3 regions of the Streptomyces sp. NPDC060000 genome follow, and region 3 is predicted to be linked to each of the others. Evidence: riboswitches for the same ligand, from Rfam matches in the RefSeq annotation. Region 3 holds a riboswitch; each other region holds the start of a gene.
What was found. Region 3 has a riboswitch for thiamine pyrophosphate ahead of thiO (glycine oxidase ThiO). Riboswitches for the same ligand answer to the same signal wherever they lie in the genome.
Positions count from the first base shown of each region.

Region 1 (9,943 bases), on a different contig from region 3:
AGGTTCCCAGCGCCGTCTGGATCGTGGACACCAAGAAGGAGCACATCGCGGTCGGTGAGGCCCGGAAGCTCAACATCCCGGTCGTCGCCATCCTCGACACCAACTGCGACCCCGACGAGGTCGACTACAAGATCCCGGGCAACGACGACGCGATCCGCTCCGTCACCCTGCTCACCCGCGTGATCGCCGACGCCGTCGCCGAGGGCCTCATCTCCCGTTCCGGCGTCGCCACCGGCGACAAGGGCGACAAGGCCGCCGGCGAGCCGCTGGCCGCGTGGGAGCGCGACCTGCTCGAGGGCGAGAAGAAGGCCGACGCCGAGACCACGGACGAGGCTGCCGAGAAGCCGGCCGAGGCCGCTGCTGAGGCTGAGACCGCCGAGGCTCCCGCCGAGGCCGCTGCTGAGGCCGAGGCCCCGGCCGCCGAGGCTCCCGCTGCTGAGGCTGAGGCTGAGGCCCCCGCCGCGGAGGCCGCTCCGGCCGCCGAGGGCGAGCAGGCCTGAGTCAGGCCGTAGGCCGTACGGCCGCCAGGTCGTCCGTAGGGCACTAGGGACGAAGTGACGGCGGGGGGTGCCGAGTGCACCGCCCGCCGTTCACCCACAGCCCCCCCAGATCTTCGTAGATCTTCGAGACTTCGAACTCCGAGAGAGATTCACAGATCATGGCGAACTACACCGCCGCTGACGTCAAGAAGCTCCGTGAGCTCACCGGCGCCGGCATGATGGACTGCAAGAAGGCGCTGGACGAGGCCGAAGGCAGCGTCGACAAGGCCGTCGAGGCGCTCCGCATCAAGGGCCAGAAGGGCGTCGCCAAGCGTGAGGGCCGCTCCGCCGAGAACGGCGCCGTGGTCTCGATCATCGCCGACGACAACTCCTCCGGCGTCCTCGTCGAGCTGAAGTGCGAGACGGACTTCGTCGCCAAGGGTGAGAAGTTCCAGGCCGTCGCCAACGCGATCGCCGAGCACGTCGTCAAGACCTCCCCGGCCGACCTCGAGGCGCTGCTCGCGTCCGAGATCGAGGCCGGCAAGACCGTCCAGGCGTTCGTGGACGAGGCCAACGCCAACCTCGGCGAGAAGATCGTGCTGGACCGCTTCGCGCAGTTCGCCGACGGCTTCGTGACCGCGTACATGCACCGCACGATGCCCGACCTGCCCCCGCAGATCGGTGTCCTCGTCGAGCTCGACAAGCAGACCGACGAGGCCGCTGTCGTGGCCAAGGGCATCGCCCAGCACATCGCCGCCTTCGCGCCGAAGTACCTCTCCAAGGAGGACGTGCCGGCCGAGGTCGTCGAGACCGAGCGCCGCGTCGCCGAGGAGACCACCCGCGCCGAGGGCAAGCCCGAGGCCGCCCTGCCGAAGATCGTCGAGGGTCGCCTCAACGGCTTCTTCAAGGACGCCACGCTGCTCGGCCAGCCGTACGCGCTGGACAACAAGAAGTCCGTCCAGAAGATCCTGGACGAGGCCGGTGTCACCCTGAAGCGCTTCACGCGTATCAAGGTCGGCATCTGAGTCCGTACCGCGATCGACGCGCCGGCCCGATAGGGTCGGAGGCAGTCGTCCGGTACGCCGTCACGCGCGTGCGTGACGGACGACAGCAGATCTGACGAGGAGGCCATTGCCGCGCACGGGTTGCGAACACCCCACCGGCAATGGCCTTCTTCGCATGTGCACCACGTGAAAGAGGCGGGATCTTCCATGACCACCAAGGCCCAGAAGAGCGACGACGGCAAACTACGCGGCCGGTTCATGCTGAAGCTGTCCGGGGAGGCATTCTCCGGTGGCGGGGGCCTGGGCGTGGACCCCGACGTGGTGCACAAGGTCGCCCGTGAGATCGCCGCCGTCGTCCGTGACGGCGCCGAGATCGCGGTCGTCATCGGCGGCGGCAACTTCTTCCGCGGCGCCGAACTCCAGCAGCGCGGCATGGACCGCGCCCGCTCGGACTACATGGGCATGCTCGGCACGGTCATGAACTGCCTCGCCCTCCAGGACTTCCTGGAGAAGGAGGGCATCGACAGCCGCGTGCAGACCGCCATCACCATGGGCCAGGTCGCCGAGCCCTACATCCCGCTGCGTGCCGTGCGGCACCTGGAGAAGGGCCGCGTGGTCATCTTCGGTGCCGGTATGGGCATGCCGTACTTCTCCACCGACACCACCGCCGCCCAGCGCGCCCTGGAGATCGACGCCGAGGCGCTGCTGATGGGCAAGAACGGCGTGGACGGCGTCTACGACTCCGACCCGAAGACCAACCCGGCGGCCGTCAAGTTCGACGCCCTCGGCTACGGCGAGGTCATCACCCGCGACCTGAAGGTCGCGGACATGACCGCGATCACGCTGTGCCGTGACAACAAGCTCCCGATCCTCGTCTTCGAGCTCCTGACGGAGGGCAATATCGCTCGCGCCGTCAGGGGTGAGAAGATCGGCACGCTTGTGGGTGAGCAAGGCAGCCGGGCCTGACCGGAAGAACCCCGGTCTCGCACGACAACACCTGACCGGGGGACGGACCCTGGTCGGGGGATGGACAATGTCCTGCCGGTCGGGAACCGTGCAGGAAGAAGACGCGACGCAGCCGGCCGGCCTCCGCAAGGAACCGCAGCCGGGCCTACTCAAGACACGCAGGAGCAAGTGGTGATCGAAGAGACCCTCCTCGAGGCCGAGGAGAAGATGGAGAAGGCCGTCGTGGTCGCCAAGGAGGACTTCGCCGCGATCCGCACCGGCCGTGCGCACCCGGCGATGTTCAACAAGATCGTTGCCGACTACTACGGCGCACTGACGCCGATCAACCAGCTGGCTTCGTTCTCCGTGCCGGAGCCGCGCATGGCGGTCGTGACGCCGTTCGACAAGACCGCGCTGCGCAACATCGAGCAGGCGATCCGCGACTCCGACCTGGGCGTCAACCCGAGCAACGACGGCAACATCATCCGAGTGGTGTTCCCCGAGCTGACCGAGGAGCGCCGCCGCGACTACATCAAGGTCGCCAAGGGCAAGGGCGAGGACGCCAAGGTGTCCATCCGCGCGGTCCGCCGCAAGGCCAAGGACGCGATCGACAAGCTGATCAAGGACGGCGAGGTCGGCGAGGACGAGGGCCGCCGTGCCGAGAAGGAGCTCGACGACACCACCGCGAAGTACGTCGCCCAGGTGGACGAGCTCCTGAAGCACAAGGAATCGGAGCTGCTCGAGGTCTGATGAACGACTCTTCCTGGGGCTCACCGCCACACGCCGGGTCGCGGGCCGGGTACTGGGGGCCCGCCGACCAGGCGCCCGTCCAAGGGGCCGCCCCGGCGGGTCCCGCGTACGATGCGCCTGAGGCGCAGCAGACTCGCCCCATGCCCATCGTCCCCGACGTACCCGCACACGGCGGAAACCAGGATGACGACCGGGGGGCCGCTCGGCTGGGCGGCCCCCCGTTCCCAGCCGAGCCCTACGGCGACGCGCCCTACGGCAACCAGCCGTACATCGACGCCGCCCGACGCCACGACACACCGTCGGCACAGCCCCCTGCGGCGGTGCCGCAGAATCCGGAGCCCATGCCCGACGCCCCTCAGCCGGCGCCCGCCCCGCAGAAGAAGAGTGCGGGCCGCGACCTGGGCGCGGCCATAGGGGTCGGGGTCGGGCTCGGTGCGGTCATCGTCGCGTCGCTGTTCGTCGTCAAGGCCGTGTTCATCGGCGTGATAGCGGTCGCCGTCGTCGTGGGCCTGTGGGAGCTGACCAGCAGGCTGCAGGAGCGCAAGGGCATCAGGGCGCCGCTCGTGCCGCTAGCGGTCGGCGGTGCCGCGATGATCGTCGCCGGATACGTCCGGGGACCCGAGGGCGCTTGGGTCGCGATGGCTCTCACCGCGCTCGCGGTGCTGGTCTGGCGGATGACCGAACCGCCCGAGGGCTACCTCAAGGACGTCACGGCCGGCGTCTTCGCGGCCTTCTACGTGCCGTTCCTCGCCACGTTCGTCGCCCTGATGCTCACCGCCGACGACGGAGCGTTCCGTGTCATGACGTTCCTGGTCCTGACGGTCGTCAGCGACACGGGCGCGTACGCCGTCGGCTGGCGCTTCGGCAGAACCAAGCTCGCCCCGCGCATCAGCCCGGGCAAGACCCGCGAGGGCCTGCTCGGGGCGGTGTCGTTCGCGATGGTCGCCGGCGCGCTGTGCATGCAGTTCCTGATCGACGACGGCACCTGGTGGCAGGGGCTGCTGCTCGGCTTCGCCGTCGCGGCCAGCGCCACGCTCGGCGACCTCGGCGAGTCCATGATCAAGCGGGACCTGGGCATCAAGGACATGGGCACGCTGCTCCCGGGCCACGGGGGCATCATGGACCGGCTCGACTCGCTCCTGCCCACGGCTCCCGTGGTCTGGCTGCTGCTCGTCCTGTTCGTGGGTTCCGGCTGACCCACGCGGCACAACGGGTTCATGCGGGCCGCCTCCCTTTGCTTCTGTGCGGGGAGGGGGCCCGTATCTCATGTACTCCTGCCTCGCTGCTCGCAGCGATCAACGACGCGCGCCGGGCACCGCTACCGTCGACGCCGGCTCGTCCTGCCCACGGCCTCCGCCGAGGGCTGGGCGAGCGAGCTCGTCACCAGGGCCGTGAGGGGAACGAGAAACTGAGCGAGCGGGCGGTCGAGCTCACCAGGTACGTGCGGGCACCCCACGGCAGTTGCGTCTGAGCTTCAGCACATGTTGATCATGCGAATGGCGACAGGCCCTTGCCCTCCAGATGAGCGAGCAACGAGTCAAGGCATGCGTCTGGCGTGGCCAGGTCGGCTCGGAAGAACGAGTCCTCGCCGAGCGGCCCACCGCTGACGATGACCATCCATGCCGTCCGCCGCTCAACCATGCGGTCACCGTCGACCTTGAAGAAGGTTGTGACTCCGCGCGCGGCCAGCCACTCCATCAGTTCAAGCATGTCCACTCGCACCCCTCCGGAGAGATCATCCCGCTCCCGGTGGTACGCCCCCTGGGCCGTCCCTGGGTTGTGCGAGGCCGTCCAACCATGACAGAGAGCGCCCAGGGGTGACCGCCCCCACCCCGTTCTGGGCCTGGGCCGGTGGAGTTGATCTGCGACACTGGAAGGGTTATGCCGAAGCCCGGAGAACTTACTTTCGTTGCCCCCCGCGGAGCCAAGAAGCCGCCGCGGCATCTTGCCGACCTCTCGCCCGCCGAGCGGAAGGAGGTCGTGGCGGAGATCGGTGAGAAGCCGTTCCGTGCCAAGCAGCTCTCGCAGCACTACTTCGCGCGTTACGCGCACGACCCGGCGGAGTGGACCGACATCCCCGCCGGTGCCCGCGACAAGCTGCGTGAGGCGCTGCTGCCGGACCTGATGTCGGTGGTCCGGCATCTGTCGACCGACGAGGGGACCACCCGCAAGACCCTGTGGCGGCTGTTCGACGGCACGCTCGTGGAGTCGGTACTGATGCGGTACCCGGACCGGGTGACCATGTGCATCAGCTCGCAGGCGGGGTGCGGGATGAACTGCCCGTTCTGCGCCACCGGGCAGGCGGGGCTGGACCGGAACCTGTCCACCGCCGAGATCGTGCACCAGATCGTCGACGGGATGCGGGCCCTGCGGGACGGAGAGGTGCCGGGGGGGCCTGCCAGGCTCAGCAACATCGTCTTCATGGGTATGGGCGAGCCGCTCGCCAACTACAAGCGGGTCGTCGGTGCCATCCGGGCGCTCACCGACCCGGCTCCCGACGGGCTCGGGCTCTCGCAGCGCGGGATCACCGTGTCGACGGTCGGCCTGGTGCCCGCCATCCACCGGTTCTCCGACGAGGGCTTCAAGTGCCGGCTGGCGATCTCCCTGCACGCGCCGGACGACGAACTGCGCGACACCCTGGTCCCCGTGAACACGCGGTGGAAGGTGCGCGAGGTGCTGGAGGCCGGGTTCGAGTACACCGAGCGGTCCGGGCGTCGGCTGTCCATCGAGTACGCGCTGATCCGCGACATCAACGACCAGGCCTGGCGTGGTGACCGGCTCGGGCGGCTGCTGCGGGGCAAGCCGGTGCACGTCAACCTCATCCCGCTCAACCCGACGCCGGGGTCGAAGTGGACGGCCTCCCGGCCCGAGGACGAGAAGGCGTTCGTCGAGGCGATCGCCGCGCACGGGGTGCCCGTCACGGTCCGGGACACCCGTGGTCAGGAGATCGACGGGGCGTGCGGTCAGCTCGCGGCGACCGAGCGGTAGTCTGAGGACCGTACACATCTTCATATTCCGACAGGGGAGCGCCACAGCGCTGAGAGTGCGGCATCCAGGCCCGCAGACCCTCTGAACCTCGCCCAGGTCATTCTGGGTAGGAAGTTCGGTCATCACTCGAGCTGTTGCGCCCTGCCCGGCGTCCGTCGCGGACCCGGGCGGGGCCGCGTCTCTTCCTGGTCAACCCAGGAGGAAAACCAGTGCAGAACAAGACCTTCGTGGCCGTGGCCGTAGGGCTCGGCCTGGTCGCGCTGTCCGCGTGCGGGTCGACGGACGGGAAGGGGACGGCGGGCTCGGGGAGCTCGAAGACCGTCACCCTCGTCAGCCACGACTCGTGGGCCGTGTCCAAGGGTGTGCTCGCCGGTTTCGAGAAGGAGTCCGGGTACAAGGTGAAGGTCCTCAAGGACGGCGACGCCGGGCAGGCCGTCAACAAGGCGATCCTCACCAAGGACAACCCGCAGGGCGACGTCTTCTTCGGCGTCGACAACACGCTCCTGTCGCGCGCCCTCGACAACGGGCTGTTCCAGTCGTACGAAGCCAAGGGGCTGGGGCAGGTCGACGCGCAGTACCGGCTGGACGCCGACAAGCGCCGGGTCACTCCCGTCGACTACGGCGACATCTGCGTCAACTACGACAAGGCGTACTTCAGCGAGCACAAGCTGGCCCCGCCCGCCTCCTTCGACGACCTGGTGAAGCCCGCCTACAAGGATCTGCTCGTCACCGAGAACGCCTCCACCTCCTCGCCCGGGCTCGGCTTCCTGCTCGGCACCGCCGCGAAGTACGGCGACGGAGGCTGGGAGGGGTACTGGAAGAAGCTCAAGGCCAACGGGGTGAAGGTGGTCGACGGCTGGGAGCAGGCCTACAACGAGGAGTTCTCCGGGTCCGCCGGGGGGAAGAAGGCGAAGGCCGACCGGCCGCTCGTCGTGTCGTACGCCTCCTCGCCGCCCGCCGAGGTGATCTACGGCGACCCGAAGCCGGCCACCGCGCCGACCGGTGTCGCGTCCGGCACCTGCTTCCGGCAGATCGAGTTCGCGGGTCTGCTGAGCAACGCCTCCAACAGCAAGGGCGGCAAGGCGCTGATCGACTTCCTGATCACCAAAGAGTTCCAGGAGGACATGCCGCTCAACATGTTCGTGTACCCGGTGGTGAAGGGGGCGGCCGTCCCCGCCGAGTTCACCGAGTACGGGCCCGCCGCCAAGGACCCCGAGACCCTGGACCCCGGGAAGATCGCCGACAACCGCGACGACTGGGTCAAGTCATGGACCTCGCTCGTACTGAAGTGACCGGGCGCGGAGCCCGCACGGGGAACGTGGCACGGCTCGGTCTCATGGCCGTGCCCGTCGCGTTCTTCGCGGTCTTCTTCGCCTACCCTGTCGCCGCGATCGTCGCCCGGGGACTCGGCGCCGACGGGGGCCCGCGCTTCGGACGGCTGTGGGACGTGCTCGCGCAGTCCGGCATCCGGCACGTCCTGTGGTTCACCACCTGGCAGGCACTGGCCTCCACCGCGCTGACGCTCCTGGTCGCGCTGCCCGCCGCGTATGTCTTCGCGCGCCTGGAGTTCCCGGGCAAGCAGGTGCTGCGCGCCGTCGTCACCGTGCCGTTCGTGCTGCCGACGGTCGTCGTCGGCACGGCGTTCCTGGCGCTCGTCGGGCGCGGTGGACTGCTCGACGACCTGTGGGGCGTACGGCTGGACACCACGGTGTGGGCGATCCTGCTGGCGCACGTCTTCTTCAACTACGCGGTCGTCGTGCGGACGGTGGGCGGGCTGTGGTCGCAGCTCGACCCCCGCCAGGAGGAGGCGGCGCGGATGCTCGGCGCGTCCCGGCTGACGGCGTGGCGCACGGTCACCCTGCCCGCCCTGGGGCCCGCCGTCGCCGCCGCCGCGCTGATGGTCTTCCTGTTCACCTTCACCTCCTTCGGAGTGGTGCAGATCCTCGGTGGCCCCACCTTCTCCACCCTCGAGGTGGAGATCTACCGGCAGACCTCCGAGATCTTCGACCTGTCCACGGCCGCCGTCCTCACGATCGTCCAGTTCGTGGCCGTCGGCGTGATCCTCGCCGTGCACGCCCAGGCCGTACGGCGGCGGGAGACCGCGTTGCGGCTGGTCGACGCGTCGGTGACGGCGCGGCGACCGCGCGGGGCCGGGCAGTGGGCGCTGCTGGCCGGAGTGCTCGGCACGATCGCCGTCCTGCTGGTGCTGCCGCTCGGGGTGCTGGCGCAGCGCTCGCTCGACGCACCCGGCTTCGCCTACTACCGGGCGTTGACCAGCGACGACGGCAATGTCTTCCTGGTCCCGCCGATCGAGGCGATCGGCAACTCGCTGGAGTACGCCGTCGTCGCGACCGCGATCGCCGTGCTCGTCGGTGGGCTCGCCGCGGCCGCGCTCACCCGACGGGACGCCGGACGGCTGGTCCGTGGCTTCGACGCACTGCTGATGCTGCCGCTGGGCGTCTCCGCCGTGACCGTCGGCTTCGGGTTTCTCATCGCGCTCGACGAGCCTCCGCTGGACCTGCGCGGTACCTGGATCCTGGTGCCGCTCGCGCAGGCGCTGGTCGGCGTTCCCTTCGTCGTACGGATCATGCTGCCGGTGCTGCGGGCGGTGGACCAGCGGCTGCGTGAGGCGGCGGCCGTGCTCGGGGCGTCGCCCTGGCGGGTGTGGCGGGAGGTCGACCTGCCGATGGTGCGGCGGGCGCTGCTCGTCGCGGCCGGATTCGCCTTCGCGGTGTCGCTGGGGGAGTTCGGGGCGACGGTGTTCATCGCCCGGCCCGACAGTCCGACGCTGCCGGTCGCCGTGGCGCGACTGCTCGGTCGGGCCGGCGAGCTGAACTACGGCCAGGCGATGGCCCTTTCGACGATTCTGATGGTGGTGTGCGCGGTGGCCCTGCTGGTGCTGGAGCGGCTGCGGACCGACCGTACGGGGGAGTTCTGATGCTGCTGGAGCTGGAGCGCGCGACCGTGCGGTTCGGGGGGCGCGCCGTGCTCGACGCGGTCGGTCTCGCCGTCGCCGAGCACGAGGTGGTCTGCGTGCTGGGGCCGAGCGGCAGCGGCAAGTCGACGCTGCTGCGGGCGGTGGCCGGGCTCCAGCCGCTGGACGCCGGCCGGGTGCTGCTGGACGGGCGGGACCAGGCCGGGGTGCCCGCGCACAAGCGGGAGCTCGGGCTGATGTTCCAGGACCATCAGCTGTTCCCGCAGCGGGACGTGGGCGGCAACGTGGCCTTCGGGCTGCGGATGCGCGGCATGCCCAGGGGCCGGCAGGGCGAGCGGGTGCGGGAGTTGCTGGAACTGGTCGGGCTGCCCGGTGCGGGCGGCCGTGCGGTGGCCTCGCTCTCCGGCGGGGAACAGCAGCGGGTGGCGCTGGCCCGGGCCCTCGCGCCGCGGCCCCGGCTGCTGATGCTCGACGAGCCGCTCGGCCAGCTCGACCGGTCGCTGCGGGAGCGGCTGGTCGTCGAACTTCGGGAGTTGTTCGGCCGGTTGGGGACGACCGTGCTCGCGGTCACCCATGACCAGGGCGAGGCGTTCGCGCTCGCCGACCGGGTCGTGGTGATGCGGGACGGGCGGATCGCCCAGTCCGGTACGCCACTCGAGGTGTGGCAGCGGCCGGCGGACGAGTTCGTGGCCCGGTTCCTGGGCTTCGACAACGTGGTGGAGGCGACCGTCACGGGGGAGGCCGCGGTCACCCCGTGGGGCAAGGTGCCGGTGCCGGACGGATCGGGCCAGGGGGCGCGCACGCTGCTGGTCCGGCCTGCCGGTGTGCGCCTGGTGGGTGCG
Region 1 is NZ_JBHWUU010000050.1:22,155-32,097, forward strand. It holds gene rpsB (30S ribosomal protein S2) at 1-500, shown strand, start outside; gene tsf (translation elongation factor Ts) at 659-1,504, shown strand; gene pyrH (UMP kinase) at 1,691-2,449, shown strand; gene frr (ribosome recycling factor) at 2,621-3,178, shown strand; gene ACFWBB_RS25035 (phosphatidate cytidylyltransferase) at 3,178-4,374, shown strand; gene ACFWBB_RS25040 (hypothetical protein) at 4,667-4,888, opposite strand; gene rlmN (23S rRNA (adenine(2503)-C(2))-methyltransferase RlmN) at 5,060-6,166, shown strand; TPP riboswitch at 6,189-6,297, shown strand; gene ACFWBB_RS25050 (thiamine ABC transporter substrate binding subunit) at 6,376-7,458, shown strand; gene ACFWBB_RS25055 (ABC transporter permease) at 7,434-9,104, shown strand; gene ACFWBB_RS25060 (ABC transporter ATP-binding protein) at 9,104-9,943, shown strand, end outside.
Region 1: another riboswitch for thiamine pyrophosphate. It lies ahead of ACFWBB_RS25050 (thiamine ABC transporter substrate binding subunit); the one in region 3 lies ahead of thiO (glycine oxidase ThiO).

Region 2 (9,943 bases), on a different contig from region 3:
CACCCCCCACCCGGCCGCCTACCTCCACACCTCCGCTGCAACGCCCGCCGAACACGACCACCCCCGAGCATCCGCACCCCGCGGCCACTCTGATCGGCTCGGTCCAGCGCGCCATGCGCCTGCTGGAATCCGTCGCGGAGCACGAGTACGGGGCTCCGGCCAAACAACTCGCCCGCGAGACCGGTCTCGCGCTGCCCACGGCCTACCACCTGCTGCGCACCCTCGTACACGAGGGCTATCTGCGACGGGACAAAGGGCTGTTCTTCCTCGGTGAGGCGGCGGAGCGGCTCGGCACGAGTGGAGCGGCGCAGAAACGTCGCAGCACGGTTGCCGACACCCTCGCCCAATGGCGCGATTCCATCGGTGTCCCCGTGTACTACGCCAGATACCGCGACGGCGAGATCGAGATCATGTGCGTCTCCGACACTCCCGGTAATCCGGCGGTCGAGGAGTGGGCCGACTTCCGGGAGACCGGACACGCGCACGCCATCGGCCAGTGCCTGCTCTCCCAGCTGGACGAGGACGCCCGTCGCGACCACCTGGACCGCTACCCGGTGCAGTCGATCACTCCGTACACCGTGCGTGACAACCACCTTCTGCTGCGGCGCCTGGAGCGGATGCCGCGTATGGAACCGGTGGTCGAGCGCCAGGAGTATGCGGTGGGCACGGTGTGCGCGGCCATCCCGATCACCGTGGGGACCACAGCGGCCACGATGGCGATCTCCCTCCCCGCCCATCACGCCCATCGGCTGCTGCCCGCGGCCCGGCAACTGCAGAGCGAGGTCGGACGGCTCCTGGGATCGTTGGCGATCTCTATCAGTATCTGAAAACTCACTCCTTGTGATCTGTTGTGTACGTTCAGCAAGATGCGTGCAGTGTCAGACGGTCCATTCCCGGCCAGTCGGCGGCAAATGACGAGGTAAGGCGATGCGCGAGTCCGTACAGGCAGTACAGGCAGAGGTCATGATGAGCTTCCTCGTGTCCGAGGAGCTCTCGTTCCGCATCCCGGTGGAGCTGGGTTACGAGTCGTGCGATCCGTACGCCGTGCGACTCACCTTCCATCTGCCCGGTGATGCCCCGGTGACCTGGACCTTCGGGCGCGAGCTGCTCATCGACGGGGTGGGCAGGCCGTGCGGCGAAGGGGACGTCCGCGTCTCGCCGGTGGATCCCGACGTGCTGGGGGAGGTCCTGATCCGGCTTCAGGTCGGCGGTGACCAGGCGCTGTTCCGCTCCTCGGCGGCTCCGCTGGTGGCCTTCCTCGATCGCACCGACAAGCTGGTTCCGCTGGGCCAGGAGGGTGCTCTCGCCGACTTCGACGCGTACTTGGACGAGGCGCTGGACCGGATCCTGGCCGAGGAGCAGAGCGCCGGCTGACGTGACTGCGGTGAGTGGAGGCGATCGGTGGCGGAACGCTTCGCCACGGTGGGCATTGTGCAGGAACGCTTCTTCCCTACCGGGAGAAGTGAGGGACACGCCCGAGTCGGCCGGTGTTCTCGGCACTCGGGCGCCCCCTCGCCTCCGCGCTTGCGCCAGCTCAGCGCTTGCGCCGCTTCCCACGGCCGCCCCGTGCCTGGGCGGTGCCCGAGGCCGTCGTTCCCACCGAAGCAGCGGGAATCACTTCCGGGGCCGTCGCGGGTGCCTTACCGGAGCTCGGCCGGTCGGCGGACACCACCAGGGCCGCCAGAACCGTGGTGACGGGTACGGAGGCGACCAGGCCGATCGAGCCCACCAGCGTGCGCACGATCTCCTCGGCGACCAGCTCGCTGTTGGCGACGGCACCCACGCTGCTCTGCGCGATCGAGAAGAGCAGTAGCAGCGGCAGTGCGGCACCGGCGTAGGCGAGGACGAGTGTGTTGACCACGGAGGCGATGTGGTCGCGCCCGATGCGGATGCCGGCCCGGTACAGGCCGCGCCAACCCATCGCGGGGTTGGCCTCGTGCAGTTCCCAGACCGCCGAGGTCTGCGTGACCGTCACGTCGTCGAGGACGCCGAGCGAGCCGATGATGATCCCGGCGAGCAGCAGACCGCTCATGTCGATCGACGGGTACAGGCCATGGATCAGGCCGGTGTTGTCGTCCGTGTTGCCGGTCAGCGCGGCCCAGTCGATGAACAGCGAGCCGAGGATGCCGATCAGCAGCAGCGAGATCAGGGTGCCGAGCACCGCGACGGAGGTGCGGGCCGAGAGGCCGTGACAGAGATAGAGGGCGATCAGCATGATGGCGCTCGACCCCACCACTGCCACGACCAGAGGGTTCGACCCCTGGAGGATCGCGGGCAGGACGAAGAAGTTCAGCACCATGAAGCTGATGGCCAGCGCGACCAGCGCCATGACGCCCCGAAGCCGCCCGACGACCACGACGGCGACCGCGAAGATGAGGGCCAGGACCGTCATGGGGATCCGACGGTTCACGTCGGTGACCGAGTACTGGAGGTCCTTCGGCGCGGAGGGCTCGTAGGCGACCACGACCTTCTCGTCCTGCTCCAACTGCCGTGACTGGTCCGGCTGGACGATCTCGGTGAACGTACGGCCCTTGTCGCTGCCGGTGTCCACGCGGATCGTGGCCCGCTTGCAGGTGCCGCTCGCCTGCTGCTGTGCGGAGGACCCCTCGGCCGTGGAGGTGTCGCCGGTGGGAGCGTCGCCCGAGGCGTTCACCGACGCACAGTTCACGCTCACGACCTTGGTGACCGTGGCCTGCTGGGTCTGCCGGTCGAACCCGACTCCGGTGCGCTCGTGCGCCGGCGCTCCACCGGGCCACAGCACCACGAGGCCCACCAGCACCGCGGCACCGAACGGGATGAGGATGGCCGCGATGACCTTGCGCAGGTGCCGGGAGACGGGGGCGGCCGGGCCGTGACTGTGGCTGTGACCGTGTGAAGGTCCGTGCCCGCTACCTGAACCTGCGCCGTGCATGTCCCCCGGGCCATCGCCGTGACCGCCGTGACCGCCGCCGCTGTGACCGTCGCCGTGATCCTCGCCGTGACCGCCGGCGTGCCCCTTCCCGCGCCTCTCACCGGGGCCGCCACCATGACCACCGTCGAGGTTCTGCCCATGACCGACTTTGCGGTCAAAGCCATATCCGTCGCCAGGGCCAGAATTGGGGTCAGGGTTGGGGCCAGGACGGGCGCCGACACCAGGAGCAAGGCCAGGCTCAGCTCCATGACGGGGGCCAGAGCCGCCGTAGCCCCGCCCGCGCGCGGGCCCGGTTCCGTACACCTGCCCGGTCCCGTATCCCTGGTCATTTCCGGATCCTTGCCCGGTCCCGTATCCCGGATCGTTCGCAGGCCCTTGCCCGCGTCCGTAACCTCCGCTGTTCCCTGGCGCTGGCGCTGGCGCTGGCCCGGTCCCCGGCCCTGACGCCGACATCGGCCCCGCCCCGTCACCGGAGCGGGCACGCTGCCCGCTGGGAGTTCCGGCGCGCCTCAGGCCGCCGAGACCACCGGCGTATCCAGGTCCGTGGCCGGGGCCCCGCTGGTGGTCGTGACCGTTGCCGAAGTCGCGGTCGCCTCCGGGGCCGTTGCCGGGTCCGTCGCCATTGCCATTGCCGTCGCCACTGCCGTTGTTGGCGCCAAGGCGACGGGGCGGCTCGGGAGGTGGGTACGGGGGCTGGTGTGTGGTGGTCACCGACCGATCATCGCAAGAACGACACGAGCCCTCTGTTCACCGCGCCAGAATTGGCGCTAGCGTGGAGGCAACCTTTGCACACGCGGGAGCTCGGAGCACCGGGCTGAGAGGGCGCTGACCTTCGTCTTCGCGATGTTTCACGTGGAACGTCTCTCCTATGGAGTGATGTTTCACATGAAACATCGGCAGACGGTAGCCGCTGCGTCGACCGCCGAACCTGTTACCGGGTAATGCCGGCGTAGGGAGTAGGTCTCATGACCAACAAGGACGCACGCACGCCTGCCTTCACGCAGAACGCGACCAGCGAAAGCGCGGTCGACGTGAACGAATCGGGGGCCAGGAAGTCCGTCGGCTGGCACAAGGGGTACGTCGAGGGCGCTCGTCCCGACGTGCGGGTGCCGGTCCGTCAGGTGCATCTCACCAACGGGCAGTCGGTCACCCTGTACGACACCTCCGGCCCGTATACCGATCCACTCGCCAGCACCGACGTCCGCAGGGGCCTGTCGCCGCTGCGTGAGAACTGGATCATCGCCCGCGGAGACACGGAGGAGTACGCGGGCCGTCCCGTCCGTCCCGAGGACGACGGCGTCAAGCACACCTCACCGCGCGGTGGTCTGCGCAACCTCGACGCGGTCTTTCCGGGTCGGCCGCGTCTGCCGCGCCGCAGTCGGGACGGCGGGGCGGTGACCCAACTCGCGTATGCGCGCCGGGGGGAGATCACACCCGAGATGGAATTCGTGGCCCTCCGGGAGAATGTTTCTCCTGAGGTGGTTCGCGAGGAGATCGCGGCAGGCCGCGCCGTGTTGCCGGCCAACGTCAACCACCCGGAGATCGAGCCGATGATCATCGGCAAGCGGTTCCTGGTGAAGGTCAACGCCAACATCGGCAACTCGGCGGTGACGTCCTCCATCGAGGAGGAGGTCGAGAAGATGACCTGGGCCACCCGATGGGGCGCCGACACGGTCATGGACCTGTCGACCGGCCGCAACATCCACACCACCCGTGAATGGGTGCTGCGCAACTCCCCCGTTCCCATCGGCACGGTACCGCTTTACCAGGCGCTGGAGAAGGTCGACGGCCGCGCCGAGGAACTGACCTGGGAAATCTACAAGGACACCGTCATCGAGCAGGCCGAGCAGGGCGTGGACTACATGACGGTGCACGCCGGTGTCCGCCTCGCGTACGTCCCGCTCACCGCGAACCGTAAGACCGGCATCGTGTCGCGCGGTGGTTCGATCATGGCGGCCTGGTGCCTCGCGCACCACAAGGAGTCGTTCCTCTACGAGAACTTCGAGGAGCTCTGCGAGATCCTCGCCGCCTACGACGTGACGTACTCGCTGGGCGACGGCTTGCGGCCGGGGTCCATCTCGGACGCCAACGACGCAGCGCAGTTCGCGGAGTTGAGGACACTCGGGGAACTCAACCGGATCGCGAAGCGTTTCCATGTTCAGACGATGATCGAAGGCCCGGGACATGTCCCGATGCACAAGATCAAGGAGAACATCGACCTTCAGCAGGAGATCTGTGATGAAGCTCCGTTCTATACGCTCGGCCCGCTGACGACGGACGTCGCGCCGGCGTACGACCACATCACCTCCGGTATCGGTGCCGCGATGATCGCCTGGTGGGGCACGGCCATGCTCTGCTACGTCACGCCCAAGGAGCATCTGGGCCTGCCCAACCGGGATGACGTCAAGACCGGCGTCATCACCTACAAGATCGCCGCCCACGCAGCCGACCTCGCCAAGGGGCATCCCGGTGCGCAGGATTGGGACGACGCGCTGTCCGACGCCCGTTTCGAGTTCCGCTGGGAGGACCAGTTCAACCTCGCTCTCGATCCGGACACGGCACGGGAGTTCCACGACGAGACCCTCCCGGCGGAGCCGGCGAAGACGGCACACTTCTGCTCGATGTGCGGGCCGAAGTTCTGCTCGATGAAGATCAGCCAGAGCATCAACGAGCGGTTCGGCAGCGGGGCGGCCGCCGGGGCCTCGGCGGAGGAGATCGCCGAGGGCATGTTGGAGAAGTCGAAGGAGTTCGCGGCGAGCGGAAACCGGGTGTACCTGCCGCTGGCCGACTGACGAGTCCGGATCGGCGCTGTTCCCATCGGTGCTGTTCCCATCGGTGCTGTCCCACCAGGTTCGACACCTGGGGACAGCGCCCTGGGCGGCCCGTCAGCGAGGGTAAGACACAGCGGTATCGCGATCAGGCGGAGTGTCGTGCTCGTTCGGTTGCCCTCGGGCGTCGGCTCGGCAGACTTGCCTCCATGACAGCGCGATCCATGAGCAAGGGTGCCAATCTGCCGGTCGACGTGCCGGGCGTACTGGTCGAACTCAGCTGGGCCGAGGAGGTCGACGGACCGGACATCGATGCCTCGGCGCTGCTGCTGGCCCAGGACGGACGGGTTCGTGACGACGGGGACTTCGTCTTCTACAACCAGCCGCTGCACGCGTCCGGCGCCGTGCGACACCTCGGCAAGCGGAGCGATGCCGGCGTCGCGACCGACACGGTCCAGGTGGACCTCCGCTCGCTGGAAGGCGCGATCACGCGTGTGGTGGTGTGCGCGTCGGCCGACGGCGGCACCTTCGGTCAGGTGAGGGGTCTGACGCTGAGACTGCTCGGCACGGGCGGACGCTCCGAAGTGGCGCGCTTCGAGATGCGGGCCGATACGGAGACGGCGTTCATCGCCGGTGAGCTGTACCTGCGCGAGGGGCGCTGGAAGTTCCGGGCCGTCGGGCAGGGATACGCCTCAGGGCTGGCCGGGGTCGCCACGGATTTCGGGATCACGGTCGACGAAGGGCCGGAGGAGGCGACCGTGCCACGGAACCAACCGCCTCTCACCCCGCCGCCGGGCACCCCACCGTACACATCCACGCGCGCCCCATCGGCGCCACCGCCACCCACCCGGCCCACCATCGCCCCACCCCCGATCACTCCACCGCCCGTCACCCCACCTGCGATCAGCCGACCGTCCGGTCCCCGTCCGTCCAAGGGGGAGGAGCAGCTGCCTGTCGACATGCGCAAGCGGCTGTCTCTGCGCAAGGAGCAGGTGGCCGTCAGCCTGAGCAAGCGCGGAGCGGTGGGGATCAGCGCGCGCGTGGTGCTCGTCCTCGACGCCTCCGGGTCCATGTCGTTCCTGTACTCGCGCGGAGTGGTGGCGGACGTCGTGGAGCGTATGGCGGCGGTGGCGGCCCAACTCGACGACGACGGAGAGATGCAGGCCTGGACGTTCGCCAGCGAGGCCGCGCGCCTCCCCGACCTGCGGCTGGGCGAGCTCCCCGATTGGCTGCGGCTGCATGTGCGGGTGGGCGAGATCAGTCTGTTCCGGCGCAGCAGGAAGCCCCGCAAGGGGATGGAACCCGGGCAGGTCGACATGCGCACGGTCGGCATCCAGAACGAGGAGCAGAAGGCGATTGCCCAGGTCAGAACATATGTGAGGGAGAATCCGACGGCCGCTCCCACGCTGGTGCTGTTCTTCTCCGACGGAGGGGTCCACCGCGACGCGGCGATCGAGCGGGAGCTGCGGGCGGCGGTCGAGGAGCCGATCTTCTGGCAGTTCGTGGGGCTCGGCCGGTCCGACTACGGAGTCCTGGAACGGTTCGACACGCTTCCTGGGCGCCGCGTCGACAACGTGGGGTTCTTCTCCGTGGACGACATCACCACCGTCCCGGACCAGGAGCTCTACGACCGGCTGCTGTCGGAGTTCCCCAGTTGGATCACTGCAGCGGGCCGGGCAGGAATCCTCTGACCGGCGTACAACCACAGCCGCACGGCGGCCCACCACGACCCATCCCGTGACTCCGAGCAGCACAGCGCAGCACTGGCACCCAGGCCACCCGGCGTGGGCGTACGCCGTACAGCGAGGCCGTACGGCGTACGGCTTGCGCTGTCCCGGCGGGGTCGACGGGGGCGCAAGCCGAGTGCCTATTCCGGCTGGTGCTCCGGGCCGCCGAAGTCCGGGCTGGTGTAGTCCGGACTGCTGAAGCTCGGGCGCGGGCCTGTCGAGCGGCCGTCGTCCGGGCTGCTGAAGCCCGGACGGTCATAGCCGATCTTCGGGAGGCGGCCGGTGGGAGCCGGTGGGGTGGGGTCGGTGTGCAGGGCGGTCGCCGTGCCGGGATCGGCGAGGGCCTCCCGGAGGAACGGCAGGATGCCGCGTTCCAGCAGGGCTTCTCGCCAGGCTTCCCTGGCCTGGTCGACCTCCTCGCTCAGTTCGCTGTACGGTCCGGCCTCCAGGGAGGGCCGGTTGCGCAGGGCGGTGAGCAGCAGCGCGACGGTGGCGACAAGGATCGCGGCCACGGCCACGGCCCCGAACGTCCAGCCGGCGGCGAGCATGGTCCGGGCGAACGCCTGCTCGGGGTCGAGCACCCTGAGTATGTAGCCGACGAGCAGGAAGATCATCGCGGCGGTCCCGGCGAGAACGGGGGTGAGGACGGCGGCGACGGCGCCCGCCCCGGCGGCTTCGGCGGCCTGGGCCGCCTCCCCCACGGTGGTGGCGAGCCCCAGCGCGGCCGCGCCGGGCTCCGCGGAGCCCGTCTCGGACGTGGACGAAGGCGTGGACGGCGCGGGGTGGCGCAGTTCCTCGCGGACCTTGACGTAGTGCTGGTACTCGGCCGCCGCGGCCACCGTGATGAGCGCGGAGGCGTTGAGCGCCATGGTGCGCAGTTGTTCGGGGTTGAGCCGCTGTCCGACAGCAGCCAGTTCCGGGTGGTGTGGGGCGGAGCGCAGCGCCTCGTCGAGGATCCGCTCGTACTCCTGGCGGTCCTCGCTGTTCAGGTGCTGCGGAACGCTGTTCATCTGCATCCCCCGATGCTCCGTAGGGCTTGGGGCTCGCATGCCAACGAGCCGTCGGGCAGAAACGGAGGGGAGCCTGCTACGGATAACCCGATGGTAGAGCGGCGACGGCATGGGGTGACAGGGGGTTTGCCGAAATTGGCCCCTGGCCTGCGGTGTCGCCGACCGGTCCGAAGTGGGGAACTTCTGCCCCGGGAACGCTCAGACTTCCAGGGGCAGTTGCTGGACCAGCAGCTTTCCGGCCATCGTCACGCCGCCGTCCATCGCGATGGCCAGCCCGTCCGCGTAGAGGTGCGGTCCCTCGACGTGCGGACCGCCACTGTCTTCGCCCTCTTCGGAGCCGACTTCGCCCAGCAGGTAGGGAATCGGGCTGTGGCCGTGAACGATACGGGTGCCGCCGTACGTATCGAGCAGGGAGCGCACGGCGTCGGCGCCGCCCTCGTCGCGGAAGGAGAAGCGCTTGGTGAACTTGCGGAACAGGTCCCACACCTCGTCCGCGTCGTTGCGCGTGATCGTCTCGCGGACGGTGTCGTTGACCGCCTCGATCGAGTCGCCGTAGTCGAGGTAGGCGGTGGTGTCGGAGTGGACGAGCAGATGGCCGTCGACCTCCTCGACGGCGTCGAGGCGGGCCATCCACTGCAGGTGGTGGTCCTGGAGACGGTCCATGTCGTACTTCTGGCCGCCGTTCAGCAGCCAGGCCGCCTGGAAGGTGGCGGTGCCCGCGCCGGAGTTGACGGGCGTGTCACCGAAGCGCTTGGCGCCGAGCAGCAGCAGTTCGTGGTTGCCCATGAGGGCCTTGCAGTATCCGCCGGCCGCGGCGGCTTCGGCGGACAGCCGCATGACGAGGTCGATGACCCCGATGCCGTCCGGGCCACGGTCGGTGAAGTCGCCGAGGAACCACAGCCGGGCCGTGCCCGCGCACCAGTTGGCGGCGGAGTCGACCAGGCCCTTCTCCTGGAGTGCGGCCACCAGTTCGTCGAGGTAGCCGTGTACGTCACCGACGACGAACAGGGGTCCCGGGCCGGCCGCGGGCAGCGGGGCCTGGGCGGTCGCCGGGTCCACGGCCACCTGAAGGGTGTCGCCGCGCCGGTTGATGACGGGCAGGTCGCGCTGGGTGGGCGTGTAGCCGTCCGGATGCTCCAGCGGCTCCTCCACGAGGGGCGGCACGGCATTGCCGGGGTCTGTGCCGTGGTCGTACGGACCGGTCTCGTTGACGTACGCGGGCACCCGGAAGTCGCGCAACGTCGCCGTACGCTCCACTTCGGGTCCCTGACCGGCCCCCTGAGTCATCAGACCCCTCCACCATCGCGCCGCATCTGCACCCTTCGGGCTGCCTGGTCGCAGCGGCCCGCGGTGCCGTGCGCCCATCATAGGAATGCGGATCGTGCCGTGTGACGACCCAGGGGTGGTGAATCGGAGCAAGGCTCCAGTTCATCGCGGCTTTCGCCCCGATTGGGCCGGGCTTCGGCAGTCCGCTCTCACCCCGCGCACGCCCTGGCGACACCCGCACACTGCCCCCGTCGTCTGCTC
Region 2 is NZ_JBHWUU010000003.1:92,975-102,917, reverse strand. It holds gene ACFWBB_RS03285 (IclR family transcriptional regulator) at 1-827, shown strand, start outside; gene ACFWBB_RS03280 (SsgA family sporulation/cell division regulator) at 928-1,374, shown strand; gene ACFWBB_RS03275 (YibE/F family protein) at 1,535-2,911, opposite strand; TPP riboswitch at 3,695-3,884, shown strand; gene thiC (phosphomethylpyrimidine synthase ThiC) at 3,877-5,703, shown strand; gene ACFWBB_RS03265 (VWA domain-containing protein) at 5,889-7,370, shown strand; gene ACFWBB_RS03260 (hypothetical protein) at 7,547-8,422, opposite strand; gene ACFWBB_RS03255 (metallophosphoesterase) at 8,615-9,703, opposite strand.
Region 2: another riboswitch for thiamine pyrophosphate. It lies ahead of thiC (phosphomethylpyrimidine synthase ThiC); the one in region 3 lies ahead of thiO (glycine oxidase ThiO).

Region 3 (9,943 bases):
CCCCGTTCACCGAGACGTGCAAGCGGGCGTTCATGCGGACGTTCATGCGGACTGCTCCGAGAGTACGGCGGCGCCGAAGCGCCGGGGCGTGAAGGGACGGGCCTCGTCCGGGAGTTCCCCGGTGGCCAGGACATGCGCCATCGCGTCACCCGTCACCGGCGTCAGCAGCACGCCGTTGCGGTAGTGACCGGTGGCCAGCAGCAACCCCGGCAGCGCCGTCGGCCCGAGCAGCGGCGCGTTGTCCGGGGACCCGGGCCGCAGCCCCGCGCGCGTCTCCGTGAGGGGCAGCTCGGTGATGCCCGGGATCAGCTCATGGGCGTCGCGCAGCAGCTCGTACACGCCCCCCGCCGTCACCGTGGTGTCCCAGCCCAGCTCCTCGCTGGTCGCGCCCACCACCAGCTCGCCGTTCTCCCTGGGGACCAGGTAGACCTGGCTGCCGCGCACCACGGCCCGCACGGTCCGGCTCAGGAAGGGCGCGTAGCGCGGTGGCACGGTCAGCCGCAGCACCTGGCCCTTCACCGGCCGTACGGGAGGCAGCACGTCCCGCGGCACCCCCGCGAGCCGCCCGCTCAGGCTGCCACCGGCGAGCACCACCTGCCCCGCCTCCAGCGCCGTACCGTCCCGTGTGACGACCCCCGCGGCCCGCTCGCCCACCACGGACAGGCGTTCGGCCCACACACGGTGGAAGACCACCCCGGCCCGCTCGCACGCGGCCACCAGCGCCCCGGTCAGCCGCCGCGGGTCGATCTGGTGGTCGCCGTCCACCCGCAGACCGCCGCGCACCCCTGGCGCGAGCAGCGGCTCGAGGCGCCGGCACTCCCGACCGGACAGCCACTCCGACTCCAGTCCCGACTGCTGCTGCAGGGCGTGCAGTTCGCGCAGATGGGCGCGGTCGTCGGAGTCCAGCGCGACCGCGAGCGTGCCGCAGCGCCGGTAGCCGAGGCCGTGTCCGGTCAGCTCCGTCAGCTCGGCCGCGAAGTCCGGATAGCGGCGGGCGGAGGCCAGATTGAGGCCGAGCAGACCCTGCTCGCCGTGGTGCAGTTCCGTGACGGCGGCCAGCATCCCGGCCGCCACCTGGGCTGCCCCGCCGCCCGGCGCCGGGTCGGCCACCGCCGTGGCGAAGCCGCGCTGCGCGGCCCGCCAGGCCGTGACCAGGCCGATGATCCCGCCCCCGATGACGAGGACGTCTGACGTACGCGGAGACGACATGGGCGTCCAGCCCCTCCCTTCGCCGGCATGACCCGGATCAGGTTCGTACGGTCGGAGGCCGCCAGCCTCCCTCTCAGCCCGGTGCGTCCGGACTCCCGCGAGTGCTCTACGTTGGCCACCCTAGCCGGACGCCGCGCACCTCGGTAAGGGAGCCTTTGCCCATGCCCATACCCATGCCCAGGCCCGTCTCGCTCGACGGCCTCGTCCTCGCCCCCGTCGCCGACCAGGCGCCGGGCCAGGTCGGCACCCGCACCCGCTTCACGTACCACGAGCGCGGCGGCGAGATCTGGGCGGAGTACACGGGCGGTGACGTCGTACGCGGGCATCTTGTGGGTACCCGGGAGGGGGACCGCCTCGACTTCCGGTACGTACAGCTCAAGCACGACGGGACGACGTCCTCGGGGCACTGTGTGTCGACGGTCGTGGAGCTCGCGGACGGACGGGTACGGCTCGAGGAGGCCTGGGCGTGGGAGTCGCAGGAGGGCAGCGGCACCAGCGTTGTGGAGCAGGTCACGGCGCACGACGGCTGACTGACGATTCGTCAGCCGCCTAAGGTGATCAGGTGAGTGAGCAGAGGCAGGAAGAAGGCGGCCCGTCCGGGCGGCGCGTGGTGGTCGTCGGCGCGGGCATGGCCGGGGTCCAGACCGCCGTCGCCCTGCGCGAACAGGGCTTCGACGGCACGGTGACGCTGATCGGCGCGGAGCCCCACCAGCCCTACGACCGGCCCCCGTTGTCCAAGGCCGTGCTGCTCGGCAACGCCGAGGGCTCCGCCTTCGACGTCGACTTCGAGGGCCTCGGCATCGACCTCGTGCTCGGCCGCGAGGTCGACGGCCTTCGCCCGGCCGACCACGAGCTGGACACCGGGGCCGGGCCCGTCCCGTACGACGTCCTCGTCCTCGCCACCGGAGCCGAACCGGTCCGGCTGCCCGGCGCCGAGGGGGTGCCCGGCGTGCACCTGCTGCGCACCCTGGACGACGCCGAACGGCTACGGCCGGTCCTCGCCCAGCAGCACGACGTCGTGGTCGTCGGCGCCGGCTGGATCGGCGCCGAGTTCGCCACGGCCGCGCGGGAGGCCGGCTGCGCGGTCACCGTCGTCGAGGCCGCCGACCGGCCGCTGGCCGGGGCGCTGCCCGCCGAGGTCGCCGCCCCGATGGCCGCCTGGTACGCCGACAACGGCACCGTGCTGCGCACCCACGCACGCGTGGAGCGCGTCGAACCCGGCGCGGTCGTCCTCGACGACGGCTCGCGGCTGCCCGCCGGCGCCGTCGTGGTCGGCATCGGCGCCCGCCCCGCCACCGCCTGGCTGGCCGGCTCCGGCATCGCGCTGGGCGCCCACCGGGAAGTCGTGGCCGATGCCCACCTGCGCACCTCCCTGCCCGACGTGTACGCGGTCGGCGACTGCGCCTCCTTCCCCTCGGGGAGGTACGGCGAGCGGCTCCTCGTCCACCACTGGGACAACGCCCTCCAGGGACCGCGCACGGTCGCGGCGAACATCATCGGCACGGCCACCGACGAGCCCCCGGCCGTCTACGACCCCGTCCCGTACTTCTGGTCCGAGCAGTTCGGCCGCTTCGTCCAGTACGCCGGGCATCACGCCGACGCCGACCGCGTCCTGTGGCGCGGCGACCCGTCCGGTCCGGCCTGGACGGTCTGCTGGCTGCGCGAGGACCGGGTGGTCGCCCTGCTGGCCGTGGGGCGGCCGCGCGACCTCGCCCAGGGCAGGCGGCTGATCGAGGCGGGCACGCCCATGAACCCACGGCTCCTCGCGGACCCGGCGCGGCCGATGAAGGCGGCGACGGCCGAGGCCTGAACCCCTGGTCGGACCGTCCCGGCTTCCGACTGTCAGCGGCAGATGGCAGGCTTGTTCCCGTGACCGAGATTGACGCAAAGACCGATGCTCTAGTCCCCGCCTGGCTCACCGTGCCCGACATCGCGGAGATGCTCGATTCCGACGTGATCCGCGTCCGGCAGCTGATCAAGGACGGCCAGCTCATCGCCGTGCGCCGTGGCGAGAACCGCGCGCTGCACATCCCCGCCGCCTTCATCGACGGGGACAAGGTGGTGAAGGGCCTGGTTGGGACCCTGACCCTGCTGCGGGACGACGGCTTCAAGGACGAAGAGATGCTCGAGTGGCTCTTCACCCCCGACCCGAGCCTGCCAGGCACGCCCGCGCAGGCCCTGAGTGAGAATCGCGGCACGGAGGTGAAGCGCCGCGCCCAGGCGCTCGCCGTCTGACCCGCGTATTCGAACCGATCCGGTGTGCGGGGGCGCTCGCTCCCGTACGCCACCGCCCTGGGGGACTTCCGTATGCCCGACACCGCCCGCGCCCGGCTGGCCGGCGCCCTGCTGTACCTCTGCACGGACGCCCGCACCCGCCAGGGTGACCTCCCGGAGTTCCTGGACGCTGTCCTCGCGGGCGGTGTCGACATCGTCCAGTTGCGTGACAAGGGCATGGAGGCCGCCGAGGAGCTGGAGCACCTCGAGGTGTTCGCCGACGCCTGCGCCCGGCACGGCAAGCTGCTCGCGGTCAACGACCGCGCGGACGTCGCGCACGCGGCCGCCGCCGGCGTACTCCACCTCGGGCAGGGCGACCTGCCGGTCCCCGCGGCCCGCGCCATCCTCGGCGAGGACATCCTCATCGGCCGCTCCACGCACGCGGAGGCGGAAGCCGGGGCGGCCGCCGTCCAGGAGGGGGTCGACTACTTCTGCACCGGCCCGTGCTGGCCCACCCCGACCAAACCCGGCCGGAGCGCCCCCGGCCTGGACCTGGTCCGGCACACGGCCTCCCTCGCCACCGACCGCCCCTGGTTCGCCATCGGCGGTATCGACCTCGGCAACCTGGACGAGGTGCTGGCGGCCGGCGCCCGCCGGGTCGTCGTCGTCCGGGCGATCACGGACGCGGACGACCCGGGTGCCGCGGCCACGGAGTTCGCGAAGCGGCTGAGCGCCGCGTGACCAGGCCGTACCGCTGTCCAAGGGATGGACAACAAGTCGACAATCCGGGCAAATGTCCCGCATGCGGTTGGGGGACGGGCCACCCCTGACTAACCTGCCCGTATGGCCTCAGGAACCGCATCCACCAGGACGGACCGCGCGCGTACCGTGCGCGACATCCTGGCGACCGGCAAGACGACGTACTCGTTCGAGTTCTACGCGCCGAAGACCGCCAAGGGTGAGCGGAGCCTGTGGAACGCGCTGCGCAGGGTCGAGGCGGTCGCCCCCGACTTCGTCTCGGTGACGTACGGGGCCGGCGGCTCCACCCGGGCGACCACGGTCAGGGAGACCGAGCAGATCGTCGCCGACACCACCCTCACGCCCGTCGCGCACCTCACCGCCGTGAACCACTCCATCGCGGAGCTGCGCAACATCATCGGCCAGTACGCCGACGCCGGGATCCGCAACATGCTCGCCGTGCGCGGCGACCCGCCCGGCGACCCCATGGGCGCGTGGGTGCCGCACCCCCGGGGCCTCACGTACGCCGCCGAACTCGTCCAGCTCATCAAGGAGTCGGGCGACTTCTGCGTGGGCGTCGCCGCCTTCCCCGAGATGCACCCCCGCTCCGAGGACTGGGACACCGACGTCTCGCACTTCGTCGACAAGTGCCGGGCCGGCGCGGACTACGCCATCACGCAGATGTTCTTCGAGCCCGAGTCGTACCTGCGTCTGCGCGACCGGGTCGGGGCGGCCGGCTGTGTGACTCCGGTCATCCCCGAGGTCCTCCCGGTGACGAGTGTGAAGATGCTGGAGAGCCTGCCCAGGCTCAGCAACGCCCACTTCCCGGCCGCCCTGAAAGAGCGGATCCTCACAGCCAAAGACGATCCGGCCGCTGTACGCTCCATTGGCATCGACTTCGCCACGGAGTTCTGCGCTCGGCTACTGGCCGAGGGAGTGCCCGGACTGCACTTCATCACGCTCAACAACTCCACGGCGACGCTGGAAATCTACGAGAACCTGGGCCTGCACCACCCGCCGCAGGCCTAGACCGGTCGCACCGGTATACGACACACTGCGTAGCGGCCACTGGGAGAGGGGCGTACATGGGCTGGACGGTCCTCTACATCGCGTTTGGCTTCGTCGCGCTGTGGCTACTCGGCGAGGTTCTGCTGCAGTACAAGGCGCGGCTGCGCTGGCGGCTGCTGGCCTTCGTCGGCTTCCTCGGCGTCGTCCTCGGTGTCCTGATCCCGTCGGTCGTCGTCATCGCGCTCGGCGCGGCCGCCTTCGCGGTCGGCCAGACCTACGTCACGCTGTCGTTCCGGCGCGGCTTCGCCGAGGGCTGGGCCTTCCGGCGCGGGGACGCGGACACGGACGGTGACGACGGGGCCGTCACCAAGCGCCGCCGCGGCAAGGCCGAGCGCAAGGACCCGACACTCCAGGTCTCCGGCCTGGAGACGGGCGAGGCCGGATTCGGCGCCGGCCCGCGGTACGGCGCCGACAACCTGGCGTTCGGCCAGGACGGGAACGCCTTCGGCGACAAGAGCGCCCTCGGTGACGAGGACTACGACCGCGACGACGTCTTCACGCCCACGGCCCGCGCCGCCGAGTCCACGTCCGTCTACGAGCCGCAGCCCATGCCCGACGACACCGGCTCCTACGGCGTCTACAGCGATGCCGCGTACGCGGCCGCGACCGGCCAGGGCCAGTCGCAGGGCCAGTCCCAGGACCAGCCTCAGGGCCAGCCTCAGGACCAGTACGCGACGGCCGCCCAGGGCGCCGACCAGAACTACGGGTACGACAACACGTACGCCGGGTACCACCAGCAGCAGTACGGCTACGACGCCACCGGCGAGCAGCAGTACGCGGCCTACTCCGACCCGTACATCGGCACCCAGACCTACGGCGGCGGCTCCTACGACGGCGGTTACGGCCAGCAGCAGTACGGACAGCAGGGCTACGGCCAGGAGCAGTACGGCACCGGCGGCTACGGGGAGACCCCGGCCGGCGGCGTCTGGGTCCCGCAGCAGCGCAACACCGACGACCCGCTCGGCGGTGAACTCCCGCCCGAGCAGCAGCAGTACCCGTACCAGGGTGACGGGCAGCAGCAGGGGCACCAGGGCAACGGCTACGACGAGCAGTACCGGTTCTGACGGCCGCGTTCCCCTCGGCACGCGCCCTGCCGGGCGCTGCGGGTGTCGCCGCGGTTCACTGTGAGCCGCGGAACTGCGGGCCCTCCACGATCAGTCCGGACACCAGCGCACCCGACATGCCCGAGTGCGGCAGCCCACCGCCCGGGTGCGACCAGCCGCCGACGGTGAACAGGCCTTGCAGACCGGTGGAGTTGGCGGGATGCAGCAGGCGCCCCCCGGCCGCCGCCAGCGTCGGCGCAGGGACCGATCCGCCCGCCGCGCCGGTCTCCCGCGCGATGTCGGCGGGGGTGCGCACCTCACGCCACAGAACGCGGTCGCGCAGACCGGGGACGGCTCGCTCGGCGACGGCCACCAGTGCGTCCACGTGCTCGTCGTGGATCTCCGACCCGGCGGGGACCACGGCACTGAGCGTGACCGCCTCATGGTCGGCGTCAGGGACCAGGGCCGGGTCGTCGGGCCGCAGCACCGTCGTCGTCGGCCGCGCGGGCACCGACGGCGTCGCCCCGAAGAGACTCGCCAACTCCGCGTCGCGGTCCTGTGTGTGCACCACCGTCCGGTGCGCGGCTCCCTCCGGCCGGGCGCCGCGCAACGCGAGCAGTACGGTCAGCCGGCTCGGAAGGCCTCCCTGCGGGGCGACCTCGCCGTCCGCGCGGGCGGGCAGGCCGTCCACGCCGCCGGGGGCGACCACGAAGTCCGCCTCCCGTGCCGCGCCTTCGGCGAGCTCCACGCCCGCCACCCGGCCGTCCTTCTCCAGGATCCGGACGACCCCGGCGCCGAAGACGAACTCCACCCGGCGGGCCAGGCACCGCTCGTAGACCGCGCGCGCCAGCTCCCGCATCCCCCCACGCACGTACCACATGCCGAAGGCGTGCTCCATGTACGGCAGGACGGCCGCGCTCGCCGGGGTGACCCGCGGGTCCAGGCCGTACGCGAGCGCGTGGCCCTCGACCAGCGCGGCGAGCCTGGGGTCACGCAGCTCCCAGGCGCCGACCTCGGCGAGGGTGCCCGCCGCGCGGGTGCGCAGCAGCCGCTTGTGCGGGACCGCCGGGTAGGGCTCGCGGGCGGCAAGCACCGACCAGTCGGGCCACAGGGGCTCCTCCAGGAGCGGCCGGCGGGTGCGGTCCCAGGCCTCCCGGGCCCGGACCAGGAAGTCGCCCCAGCGCTGCCCGGCGTGCGCCCCGAGCGCCTCGTCCAGCGCCGCGACGACGCCCGCGCGCGAGGCGTTCGGCAGCGCCACCTCGGTGCCGTCCGCGAAGACGTGCCGCGCGGACGGATCGACCTGGACCAGCTCGACGCGGTCCTCCAGCGACTCCTTGCCGGTCTTGACGAAGAGGTCGCGGTAGACGGCGGGGAGGGGCAGCAGACCGGGACCGGTGTCGAAACCGAAGCCGTCCCGCTCGAAGCGGCGCACCGCTCCGCCGTACGTCGTCGTACGTTCGTACACCGTCACCCGGTGGCCCGCGACGGCCAGCCGGGCGGCCGCCGTCAGCGCGCCCATCCCGGCGCCGATCACCGCAATCCCTGCCATGCCCGTGACTTTATCGGCCGCCACCGACAGTCACCCGATCAGCCCGGTGGCGGCGGCCACGGGTGCCGGCCGAGCCGGCGTTCCTCGCGCCGTTGCCCCCTGCGCCGCAGGAACCGGCGGATCCGTGAGACGAGGAGGAACAGGATCAGCAGCCCGGCCAGCAGCAGGGCTCCCGCGAGGACCGAGGCGGCGACCGGATGGAAGATCGCGAACGTCACGACCCCGGCGACCCCGAGATCCTCGGCCAGGCTCACGATCACGTTGCTGAACGGCTCCGGCGAGGTGTTGACCGCCATCCGGGTGCCGGCCTTGACGGCATGGCTGGCCAGCGCCGTCGAACCGCCGAGCAGGCCGGCCGCCACATCGGAGAGCGAACCGCTCTGCCCGGCGAGCAGTGCGCCCACCCAGGCCCCGGCCGCCGGCCGGACGACCGTGTGCACCGTGTCCCACGCCGAGTCCAGGTACGGGATCTTGTCGGCGACCGCCTCGCACAGGAACAGGACGCCCGCGGCGATGAGCACTTCGGGGCGCTGCAGGGATTCGGGGACGTCGTCGCTCAGTCCGGTCGCGCCGAACACGCCGAGGAGCAGCACCACCGCGTAGGCGTTGATGCCGCTGGCCCAGCCGCTGGTGAACACGAGGGGGAGTACGGACACGGACGTGATCGTAACCAGTCGGCCGCTCGGCGTCCTGGGGATGAGTGCGCAGCGCTGAGCATGCGTACCTAGTGGGTGAGTTGAGTACGCGCACGGATGGGGGCGGACCTGCGCGGACGGGAGAGTGGTGGCACGGAAGGGGGCGCGGCTCCGGCACCGGCGACACGGGGCGCCGGAACGGAGCCGCCCTCGATCCGCTCCTTCCGCCGGCTGGTCAGGCGGGAGCGAGACGCGGGGGGCACCCCGGGGGAACGACCGCACGGGGGAACGACGGGGGACAACGGGGGAGGGACGGGGGGAACGGGGGAGCACGAGAGAGCGCCGGTCCGAGGCGGCCCACGGGGGACGTGGCCACCGCGGACCGGCGCTTTCGTGTGCGGTGCGGTCGTCGCCGAACGCGCGCGTGCGAGTTGCATGCGCGGCGGGCGACGACCACGACGGCCGGCCTGCCGCGGCGTCGATGGGGGCGCATGCGCCGATGACTTCCGGTGGCCACCGCTGACTAACGGTTACCGCTGACCCGCCCCTGGAGCAGCCGGGACAGCGCCGCGTGGACGTCGTCCAGGGACCGCTCCGGCTGGAAGGCCTGCCAGTCCAGCGCGGCCACCAGCACCATGCCCACCAGCGCGGCCGCCGTCAGCTGAACATCGATCTCGTCGCTGAACTCGCCGGTCTCGACGCCCTCGCGCAGCACCCCCTCGACGACGGCCACCGCCTCCTGCCGGACCACCATGAGCGTGGACTGCCAGGCCCGGTTGGTGCGCCACAGCTCGGCCACGTAGAGCTGGGTGAAGGACGGGTAGCGGTCGATGAAGACGAGGCCCGCGCGGACCATCGCGTCCAGGGCGTCGACCCTGCTGCCGCCCTCCCGGTCCGTGCGCTCGGCCGCCTCTCGCAGCGAGGCGGTGAGGAGGCCCACGCCGTGCCTCAGCAACTCCTCGAAAAGGACCGACTTGCTCGCGAAGTTGTAATAGACCGTGCCCTTCGCGACGCCGGCCCGTTCGGCGATCTCGTCCACTGTCGTGGCGGAGAAGCCCTGCTCGGCGATGAGCGTGACGGCTGCCTCGTAGAGCTTCTGCCGGGTGGCCTCGCGGCGGGTGCGGCCGCCCGGGGTGGTGCTGCTTTCCATGGTCCTGATTGTCACAGGAACCCCGCCCGCCGGATGCCGGATCCTCACAGGCTCAGCTCCGGGTGCAGCCGGTCCATGGTCCACACCTGGCGGCGCCGCGCCGACAGGGCGGTCAGCGCGAGGGCCCCCAGGGTGAACGCGGTGAGCACCACGCACGCGTGCCAGACCGGTCCCTGGCCGCCGCCGGTGATGAGCCTGCGCAGCGCCTCGACGACGTAACTCATCGGCAGGAAGGGGTGGATGGCGTTGAAGAAGCTGGGGCTGGTCTGCACCGGGTAGGTACCGCCCGCCGAGGTCAGCTGGAGCATCAGCAGAGCGAGTACGAGAATCCGGCCGG
Region 3 is NZ_JBHWUU010000041.1:5,308-15,250, reverse strand. It holds gene thiS (sulfur carrier protein ThiS) at 1-34, opposite strand, end outside; gene thiO (glycine oxidase ThiO) at 43-1,209, opposite strand; TPP riboswitch at 1,207-1,318, opposite strand; gene ACFWBB_RS21855 (hypothetical protein) at 1,371-1,739, shown strand; gene ACFWBB_RS21850 (NAD(P)/FAD-dependent oxidoreductase) at 1,772-3,019, shown strand; gene ACFWBB_RS21845 (Rv2175c family DNA-binding protein) at 3,079-3,444, shown strand; gene thiE (thiamine phosphate synthase) at 3,517-4,164, shown strand; gene metF (methylenetetrahydrofolate reductase [NAD(P)H]) at 4,267-5,190, shown strand; gene ACFWBB_RS21830 (hypothetical protein) at 5,247-6,293, shown strand; gene ACFWBB_RS21825 (phytoene desaturase family protein) at 6,349-7,821, opposite strand; gene ACFWBB_RS21820 (DUF4126 domain-containing protein) at 7,860-8,477, opposite strand; gene ACFWBB_RS21815 (TetR/AcrR family transcriptional regulator) at 8,980-9,606, opposite strand; gene ACFWBB_RS21810 (YhgE/Pip family protein) at 9,651-9,943, opposite strand, start outside.